Linked DNA regions of Hyphomicrobium denitrificans ATCC 51888. The protein of the gene in region 1 binds, or shares a complex with, the protein of each later gene. Links are inferred from orthologs where the notes say so. Each region holds a gene or a part of one and is shown in the gene's direction. Other genes may lie near its edges.

Region 1 (5,110 bases):
GGCTTCGCCGTAACGCTCGATCCGTCCGGATACGAACCGTATCTCACCTTCGGGAAGCTGCTTCTCGATGAACTTTCGTTCGGCGTGGAAGAAGACGAGATCGATGCGCCCTGTGTCGTCCTCGCAGGTAACTTTGTGCGGCGCCTTCCGGTTGCCGCGCGGCGCGGGCTTGTGCTTCAGCACACGTAGCTGCAGCGTGACGATGCTTCCCGGAACGGCCGAGGCAAGCTGAGGTTCGGCGCGCCGGTCGATGATGCCGGTCGGCATATGCCAGAGAAGGTCGATGACGCGCGGTTCGGCGACGCCCGGAGGCAGCGCCAGGCATTTCTTCAAAAGCAGGATGAACCGCGGGCCGATCCCGGAGATCGTCTGCGCCGACGCGAACAGCGGGTTGAGAAACGAGGGACGCATCGTCGACTTCGGCTTGCCATTGAGGAATTTCGCGCCCCGCCGCCGGTTTTGTGGAGAGCACGGCGATCGGAACGAAGGGTCGCGGCAATACGCACCGGCCTTCACGCTAGGCGTCAAGGACGGCGGGCGCTATAGGAACCCTTCGCACGGACGGCACACCGTGGCGGCTGATCGCTTTCCAGTCAAGCCGCGAGGGGCCGCACACCCATTTGCCATGCAACCCGGATTGACGATGGCGGACGATCTCGATGTGCGGCGGCGGCGCGCCTCCTACCGCGCGCATCACCGCGGCACCAAAGAGATGGACCTGCTGGTCGGGCGCTATGCCGATGTCCGCATTCCCGCGTGGTCCGAGGAAGCCGTGCAGCACTTCGAGAGGTTCCTGAACCTTCCCGATCCGCTGTTGCAGGCGTGGATTTTTTCCGGCGAGCCTGAAAGCGGCGAGTTTCAGGATCTGCTGAACGATATTCGCGTTTTTCACCGGCTCGCCGCTGGTACAGACTGATACTTTGCAATGACGGATCAAGTGCAGACCTCGCGGGTGATTTTTTCCGGCGTCCCGGAAGGGTTCGACGGCCGCGTTCTTGCGGACATCACACGCGCCGCCCGTGGTGGCGATCAGCCGGGTCTGCACCTGCACGTCGTGCGCGATGACAGGCGTCTCGAAGAATTGCAGGCGGCCGTCGCGTTCTTCGCGCCCGACATTGCCGTCGTGCCGTTTCCGGCGTGGGATACGGTTCCCTATGACCGCACGAGCCCCAACGCCGAGATCGTGGCGCGCCGTATCACGACGCTCGGACGTCTCGCGATTGGCGGACGCAAGAAGCCAACGCTGGTTCTGACGACCGTCAACGCCATTCTGCAGCGCGTGCCGCCGAGGAGTTTCATCCGGGGTGCGGTCAAGACCATCGCGCCAGGCCAGCGCATCGATCCGGCGGAGCTGATCCGGCGGCTCGAATCTTACGGCTACGACCGCTCGAGCACGGTGATGGAGCCGGGCGAATACGCTCAGCGCGGCGGCATTCTCGATCTCTATCCGCCGGGGCGCAGCAATCCGATCCGCCTCGACTTCTTCGGCGACACGCTCGAAAGCGTCAAAGCATTCGACGCCGAAACGCAGCGCTCGATGAAGCCGGTGCCGAAGTTTTCGCTGATGCCGGTCAGCGAAGTCGCATTCGGGGAAGCGGCGACGGCGCTGTTCCGGACGCGCTACGTCGCGCTGTTTGGCGGCAATACCGGTGACGATCCGCTATACGAGGCCGTCAGCAGCGGGCGGCGCTATCAGGGCCAGGAACACTGGCTGCCGTTTTTCCATCCCGCGCTCGAAACGCTGTTCGACTATCTGCCTGGCGTCGGCATCAGTTTCGATCACATGGCGGACGAAGCCGTGAAGCGCCGCTTCGAGCAAGTGCGCGAGCACTACGAAGCACGTGTGGACTCGCTCGAAGGGCAACGCTTCGGCGCACCGCCGTATAAGCCTGTGCCGCCGGATCAGATGTTCATCGACGGCAAGGACTGGGCGTCGGCGCTCGATGCGCGCACGGTTTCGCGGCTGACGCCGTTCGACGATCCCGGCACGTCGAACGTCTACCAGATGAAAGGCCGCCGCGGCCGGACGTTCGCGGCCGAGCGCGCCGATCCCGACAACAACGTGTTCGACGCCGTCGTCGGTCACATCCGGCGCATTCACGCGGACTCGCGGCGCGTCATTCTCGCGGCTTGGACGACGGGCGCACGCGAGCGGTTGATCACGCTGCTCGCCGATCACGGCCTGAAAGACGCGGAAAAGGTCGAAAGCTTCACCGAGGTTCAGGCGCTGAAGCCCAACGCGACGGCGTTCGCGGTGTTCGGCATCGAGGAAGGCTTCGAGACGCCGGACTTCGCCGTCATCGCCGAACAGGATGTGCTGGGCGATCGCCTCGTGCGCCAGAGGCGGCGCGCGCGCAAGGCGGCCGATGTTCTGACGGAGGCGACGGCGCTGTCGGTCGGCGACCTCGTCGTGCACAGCGATCACGGTATCGGCCGTTTCGCAGGATTGCAGACGATCACCGCGCTCGGCGCACCGCACGATTGTCTCGAACTTCACTACGCGGGCGGCGATAAGCTGTTTCTGCCTGTCGAGAACATCGAGCTTCTGTCGCGCTACGGCGCGGACGAGGGCGATGCGCAGCTCGATCGCCTCGGCGGCGTCGGCTGGCAATCGCGCAAGGCCAAGCTCAAGAAGCGGCTGCGCGAGATTGCCAACGAACTCATCAAGATCGCGGCGCTCAGAGCCTTGCGCGAAGCTCCCGCGCTCGTGCCGCCGACAGGCGCTTACGACGAATTCGTTGCGCGTTTCCCTTACGAGGAAACGGAAGATCAGGCGACGAGCATCGAGTCCGTTCTTGCCGATCTCGCATCCGGCAGACCGATGGACCGGCTCGTCTGCGGCGACGTCGGCTTCGGCAAAACGGAAGTTGCGCTGCGCGCCGCGTTCGTCGGCGCAATGAACGGCTTGCAGGTTGCCGTCGTCGTGCCGACGACGCTTCTGGCGCGTCAGCATTTCAGAACGTTCACGCAACGCTTCCAGGGATTGCCGGTCAAGATCGCGCAGGCGTCGCGCATGGTCGGCGCAAAAGGGCTCGCGGAAGTGAAAGCCGGGCTCAAGTCCGGCGACATCGACATCGTCGTCGGTACGCATGCTCTGCTCGGAAAAACAATCGAGTTCCAGCGGCTCGGCCTGCTGATCATCGACGAAGAGCAGCACTTCGGCGTCAATCACAAAGAGCGTCTCAAGAAGATGCGCGAGGACGTGCACGTGCTGACGCTGTCGGCAACGCCGATCCCGCGTACGCTGCAATTGGCACTGACAGGTGTGCGCGAACTGTCGCTGATCACGACGCCGCCTGTCGACCGCATGGCGGTGCGCACGTTCATTTCGCCGTTCGATCCAGTTATTTTGAAAGAAGCGCTCAGGCGCGAGCGCTTCCGCGGCGGACAAACCTATTACGTCGCGCCGCGCATTTCCGATCTCGACGACATTGCGGAGTTTTTGCGCGAGGCGGTGCCCGATCTCGTGTTCGCGCGTGCGACGGGACAAATGTCGCCGACCGAACTCGAAGACGTGATGACCGCGTTCTACGAAGGCAAATACGACATTCTGCTGTCGACGGCGATCGTCGAGTCCGGTCTCGACGTACCGAACGCCAACACGCTGATCGTGCATCGCGCCGACATGTTCGGCCTGGCGCAGCTTTATCAATTGCGCGGCCGCGTCGGGCGATCGAAGACGCGCGCCTATGCCTACATTACGACTCCGCCGGACAAGAAGCTGACCGAAGGCGCGGAGAAACGGCTCAAGGTTCTGCAGTCGCTCGATACCCTCGGCGCGGGCTTCTCGCTGGCGTCGCACGATCTCGATATTCGCGGCGCGGGCAATCTGCTCGGCGAAGAACAGTCGGGTCACATCCGCGAAGTCGGCTTCGAGCTTTACCAGTCGATGCTGGAAGAAGCGGTCGCCGCGATGAAGGGCGGCGAAATCGAAGCCGATGACAAGTGGAGCCCGGAGATCCAGCTCGGCACGTCGATCATGATCCCGGAGGCTTACGTCACCGATCTACAACTTCGTCTTGGTCTCTACCGGCGTTTGTCGAGTCTCGAAAAGCGCTCCGACATCGATGCGTTCGCCGCCGAGCTTGTCGATCGCTTCGGATCGCTGCCGGACGAAGTCACACATCTGCTCGACGTCATGGAGATCAAGGGCCTTTGCCGCGCTGCCGGCATCGCGAAAGTCGACGCGGGTCCGAAGGGCGGCGTGATCACGCTGCACAAGGGACGCTTCGCAAATCCGGAAGGCCTGATCGCGTTCGTGCAAAATTCGCGCGGGGCGCTTAAAGTGCAGCCCGACCAGCGGCTCGTCTATCGCGCCGATTGGGATTTGCCGGAAGCGCGGCTCAAAGGCGTTCGCGCGCTTATCCAGAAATTCGCAGAGCTTGCGAGCAAGACCAAGCAGGCGGCTTAAGACTTACCATCGACGAGGGACGGCAACGCGAGAGCCTTGCGCTGAACCTTGCCGTTGGGTGTGCGCGGCAGACGTTCGACGAAAACGATCTCGCGCGGAATTTTGTAGGCTGCGAGATTCCTGTTCGCGAAATCCTTGATCGCTGAAGCATCGCGGGGCGCGCCTTCGGCTGCCACGACGAATGCGGCAATGATCGAAACGTCGCTGCGGACGCGCATTTCCGTGCAGGCGACTTCGGCGACGCCCGGGCAGCGTCCGAGCGCCGCTTCGACTTCGAGCGGAGACACACGATAGCCGCCCGCGTTCATCAGTTCGTTGGCGCGGCCGAGGTGCGCAATATATCCCTCGTCATCGATCGAACCGAGATCGCCGCCGGTGAACCATTCGCCGCGCAGGACTTCGGCTTCTTCGTCGGGCCGCTTCCAGTATCCAAGCATGAGACCCGGATCGGAGCGGTGGACGGCGATGAGGCCTTCGCGGTTCGGCGGCAACGGTTCGTCGCTGCCTTCGACGGCAAGGATGGCAACGCGCCGACCGGCTTGCGCCTTGCCGACCGTGCCCGCTTTGTGCGGCACCGACGGGCCTGTCGAAATGTAGGTCGAGATTTCGCTCATGCCGAGGGCTTCATAGAGCGGCAGGCCGGTGACGGATGTCCATTCCTCGATCAATCCCGGCGGCGGCGTCTCGCCAGCCATCAGG
Region 2 (4,835 bases), 560 kb from region 1 along the record:
CGTCCGGTGCGACGGAAGGAGTCGCGGTCGTTCCAACGCATAACGCCTGGCGCGTTCCCCCACCCCTAACCCCTCCCCGCAAGGGGGAGGGGAATTAGCGACGGTTCGCTCTGCCTTGTTGCGTGGCGAAACGGATGCAACCGGCGGTGCCTCAAGCTGCCCCTCACCCTAACCCTATCCCCGTAAAGGACGGGGAGAGGGAAAAGCTCCGTGCTCTGCACGCGCGAACAGCGTTCGTGACGGTCCATCTATCTTTCCTTGAACTTGGCTCGGCAGCGACGTGTGCCTTCCCCTCAGGGCAGGGGTCGGGGGTGGGGTGAAGGGCTTGGCGGATTGCCGGGGCAAATTTACGTGAGGCTGCCCCTCACCCTAACCCTCTCCCCGTAAAGGACGGGGAGAGGGGATTTGCCTGCGAAGGTCTCCCCACTTCCCCACTTCCCCACTTCCCCACTTCCCCACTTCCCCACTTCCCCACTTCCCCACTTCCCCACTTCCCCACTTCCCCACTTCCCCACTTCCCCACTTCCCCACTTCCCCACTTCCCCACTTCCCCACTTCCCCACTTCCCCACTTCCCCACTTCCCCACTTCCCCACTTCCCCACTTCCCCACTTCCCCACTTCCCCACTTCCCCACTTCCCCACTTCCCGTGAAGGATGGGGAAAGGCGCGGCGTTCCGCGGCTTGGGGGGCGGAAACAGCAGGCGGCCGTGCTTGGCCGTCTCCCAGCAAAGGGATTGCTTTGTGGTGGCCATCGACGCGGGGCCTTGAAAATGGGGCTGTCCGCCATCATTTTTGGTCGCTCGCGTGGGGTCGCATTGCGGCGCCCCCCGCCCTTCGGCTAGACCGTTGCCCCATGAAATCACCGACAAAAAAGCTGGCCGCCCGTCCCGGCTCCGAATTGATGAAGACCATTCACGTGCGCGGCGCGCGTGAGCACAATCTAAAGAACGTCGATCTCGAAATTCCGCGGGACGCGCTGGTCGTGTTCACTGGGCTTTCGGGTTCGGGGAAATCGTCGCTCGCCTTCGACACGATCTACGCCGAGGGCCAGCGCCGCTACGTCGAAAGTCTTTCGGCCTACGCGCGGCAGTTCCTCGAGATGATGCAGAAGCCGGACGTCGATCATATCGACGGTCTGTCGCCCGCCATCTCGATCGAGCAGAAGACGACGTCGAAGAACCCGCGTTCGACGGTCGGCACGGTCACCGAGATTTACGACTACCTGCGTTTGCTGTTCGCGCGCGTCGGCGTTCCCTATTCGCCCGCGACGGGTCTTCCGATCGAAAGCCAGACCGTTTCGCAGATGGTCGATCGCGTGCTCGCGCTGCCCGAAGGCACGCGGCTGCTGCTGCTTTCACCCGTCGTGCGCGGGCGAAAGGGCGAGTATCGCAAGGAAATCGCCGAGTGGCAGAAGAAGGGCTATCAGCGCCTCAAGATCAACGGGACCGTTTACGACATCGGCGACGCCCCGAAGCTCGACAAAAAATACAAGCACGACATCGACGTCGTCGTCGATCGCATCGTCGTGAAGAAGGACTTGGGCACGCGGCTCGCAGATAGCTTCGAGCAGGCGCTGAAGTTGTCCGATGGGCTCGCGATCACGGAGTTTGTTGATAGGCCGCTCAACTCCCCCTCTCCCCGCAAGCGGGGAGAGGGTCAGGGTGAGGGGCAGCAACAGAACGAGAAGCAAGCGGCCGCCCCTCACCCCAACCCTCTCCCCATAAAGGATGGGGAGAGGGAGCAACGCGGCGTTTTGCAAAACAAGAACGAGACGCATGAGCGGATCATGTTCTCGCAGCGGTTTGCGTGTCCGGTGTCGGGCTTCACGATCGACGAGATCGAGCCGCGGCTGTTCTCGTTCAACGCGCCGGCGGGCGCCTGCCCGACGTGCGACGGCCTCGGTTCGGAACTGCGCTTCGAGCCTGATCTCGTCGTTCCGGATTCCACGCTCTCGCTTGAAAAAGGCGCGATCTATCCTTGGGCGAAGACCGGCGTGTCATCGCCCTACTATGAGCAGACGCTCGAAAGCCTCGCCAAGCATTACAAAGTGTCGATGAAGACGCCGTGGGAGCGGCTGCCGAAGCACGTGCAGCTTGCGCTCCTCTACGGCTCGGGCGACGAGGATATCGTCTTCACGTACTGGGACGGCACGCGCAATTATTCGACCGAGAAGCCGTTCGAGGGCGTCATCGGCAACATCACGCGGCGCTTCAAGGAAACGGACAGCGATTGGGTTCGCGAAGAACTTTCGCGCTATCAGGCGGCGCATCCGTGCGACGCGTGCGGCGGCTATCGTCTGAAGCCGCAGGCGCTCGCCGTCAAAATCGGCGGCAAGCACATCGGCGAGGTCGGTGATCTCTCGATCAAGGCTGCAAACGAATGGTTCGCCGACGTTCCGAAGACGTTCACGAAGCAGCAGTCGGAAATCGCGACGCGCATTCTGAAGGAAATCCGCGACCGTTTGAAGTTCCTGAACGACGTCGGCTTGCAATACCTGACGCTATCGCGCTCATCCGGCACGCTGTCGGGCGGCGAATCGCAGCGCATCCGTCTTGCTTCGCAAATCGGCTCGGGCTTGACGGGCGTGCTCTACGTGCTCGACGAGCCGTCGATCGGGTTGCACCAAAAAGACAACGACCGCCTGCTCGGTACCCTCAAGCATCTGCGCGATATCGGCAACACCGTCATCGTCGTCGAGCATGACGAAGATGCGATCATGACGGCCGACCATATCGTCGACATCGGGCCGGGCGCGGGCATTCACGGCGGCCGCGTCATCGCCCAGGGTTCGCCGAGCGACATCATGGAGTCGGCCGAGAGTCTCACCGGCGAATATCTGTCCGGCGTGCGCTACGTGCCGATCCCGAAAAAGCGCCGTGCGCCCGATCCGAAAAAGATGCTGACCGTCACCGGCGCGCGCTCGAACAACCTCAAGGATGTCACGGCGTCGATCCCGGTCGGGCTGCTGACCTGCATCACCGGCGTGTCGGGCGGCGGAAAATCGACGCTGCTGATCGACACGATCTTCAAGGCCGTGGCGCGCAAGCTCAACAATGCGAAGGATCATCCGGGCGAGCACGACAAGATCACCGGCATCGAGAATTTCGACAAGATCATCGACATCGATCAGTCGCCGATCGGGCGCACGCCGCGTTCGAACCCGGCGACGTATACGGGCGCGTTCACGCCGATCCGCGAATGGTTCGCGGGGCTGCCCGAAGCGAAAACGCGCGGCTACGAGCCGGGCCGCTTCTCGTTCAACGTCAAGGGCGGGCGCTGCGAGGTTTGCCAGGGCGACGGCGTCATCAAGATCGAGATGCACTTCCTGCCCGACGTCTACGTGACCTGCGAGGAATGCAAGGGCAAACGCTACAATCGCGAGACGCTCGCCGTCACGTTCAAGGAGAAGTCGATCGCGGACGTGCTCGACATGACGGTCGAGGAAGGCGCAGAATTCTTCAAGGCGGTGCCGTCGATCCGCGACAAGCTCGAAACGCTGGCGCGCGTCGGGCTCGGCTACATCAAGATCGGGCAACAGGCGACGACGCTGTCGGGCGGCGAAGCGCAGCGCATCAAGCTGTCGAAGGAACTGTCGCGGCGTGCGACGGGACGTACGCTGTACATTCTCGACGAGCCGACGACGGGTCTGCATTTCCACGATGTCGCGAAGCTGCTCGAGGTGCTGCACGAGCTTGCGGATGCGGGCAACACCGTCGTCGTCATCGAGCACAATCTCGAAGTCATCAAGACGGCCGACTGGATCGTCGATCTTGGCCCCGAAGGCGGCGACGGCGGCGGCACTATCGTCGCGGCGGGCACGCCCGAGGACATCGTGAAGGTGAAAGAGAGCTACACGGGGCAATATCTGAAACCCGTGCTGGCACGCCGCGCCGCGGCCGGCTCGACGAAGGAGAGTCGCGACGCGCATCAAAAGAGCGAGTCGGAAGGCACAGCCAAAAAGAGCAAGCGGCAAGCGGCGGAGTAATTCCACTCCACTTGCCACCAGTGAGAGAAAGCACGAGGGAATTCGTCATCCTCGGCCGAGCAATGCGAAGGCCGGGGATCCAGCGTAAGACTCGTCGAAGACGCACTATAGAGCCTACGGCGCGCCTTGTGCTGGATCCCCGAACGGCCTCGCAGGCTCGACCGTTCGAGGATGACGGGTCCGGGCAGCCCGCGAAGCAGAGCCTCACCCCGAAAATAAAGTCGTCACGCGTGTCGGAACCGGAGGTGCGCGGCCGTCTTAGTAAGATAACGCGCACGCCATCGCGCACGGCGGCCGGCTCCTCGCAGAGGAGCGCCGGGCGCAAACAAAAAAACGCGCTTTCCGGCCGGCTCGCCGGAGGCGAGTCGGAAAGCGCTTACAAAAAGGGAGAGCACTCATGGCCAAGAACACGATTTGCGTCTGGTACAACAAGGACGCCGAAGAGGCAGCGCGTTTCTACGCCGAGACGTTTCCCGACAGCTCCATCGGCTCCATCCACCGCGCGCCGAGCGACTTCCCGTCAGGCAAGGCGGGCGACGTGATCGTCGTCAACTTCACGGTTATAGGCATCCCGTGCATCGGACTTAACGGAGGCCCGGCGTTCCAGCACAGCGAGGCGTTTTCGTTCCAGATTTCGACCGAGGACCAAGCCGAGACCGACCGCTACTGGAACGCCATCGTCGGCAACGGCGGCCGCGAGAGCGAATGCGGGTGGTGCAAGGACAAGTGGGGCGTCAACTGGCAGATCACGCCGCGCGTGCTGACCGAAGCGCTGGCCATCGGCGGCGACGAAGGCCGCCGCGCGTTCGAAGCCATGATGACGATGCGGAAGATCGATGTTGCGGCGAT

The links.
Region 2: the proteins of mfd (region 1) and uvrA are in contact, whole or in part, in a crystal structure (PDB 4DFC), measured with the Escherichia coli proteins. The link is inferred for Hyphomicrobium denitrificans ATCC 51888 from one-to-one orthologs.

The regions. Positions count from the first base shown.
Region 1 is NC_014313.1:1,685,669-1,690,778, forward strand. What follows is about bases 622-4,611. They hold mfd (transcription-repair coupling factor), read left to right. Parts: upstream 622-925; coding sequence 926-4,411; downstream 4,412-4,611. Other genes in these bases: HDEN_RS08115 (FAD assembly factor SdhE), read left to right, coding at 644-916; HDEN_RS08125 (class I adenylate-forming enzyme family protein), read right to left, coding at 4,408-4,611. Outside these bases: ATP-dependent DNA helicase RecG, read right to left, coding at 1-411; more of HDEN_RS08125, read right to left, coding at 4,612-5,110. UniProt on the Escherichia coli protein: Couples transcription and DNA repair by recognizing RNA polymerase (RNAP) stalled at DNA lesions. Mediates ATP-dependent release of RNAP and its truncated transcript from the DNA, and recruitment of nucleotide excision repair machinery to the damaged site.
Region 2 is NC_014313.1:2,244,668-2,249,502, forward strand. The notes cover bases 472-4,186. They hold uvrA (excinuclease ABC subunit UvrA), read left to right. Parts: upstream 472-854; coding sequence 855-3,986; downstream 3,987-4,186. Outside these bases: HDEN_RS10805 (VOC family protein), read left to right, coding at 4,384-4,835. UniProt on the Escherichia coli protein: The UvrABC repair system catalyzes the recognition and processing of DNA lesions. UvrA is an ATPase and a DNA-binding protein. A damage recognition complex composed of 2 UvrA and 2 UvrB subunits scans DNA for abnormalities.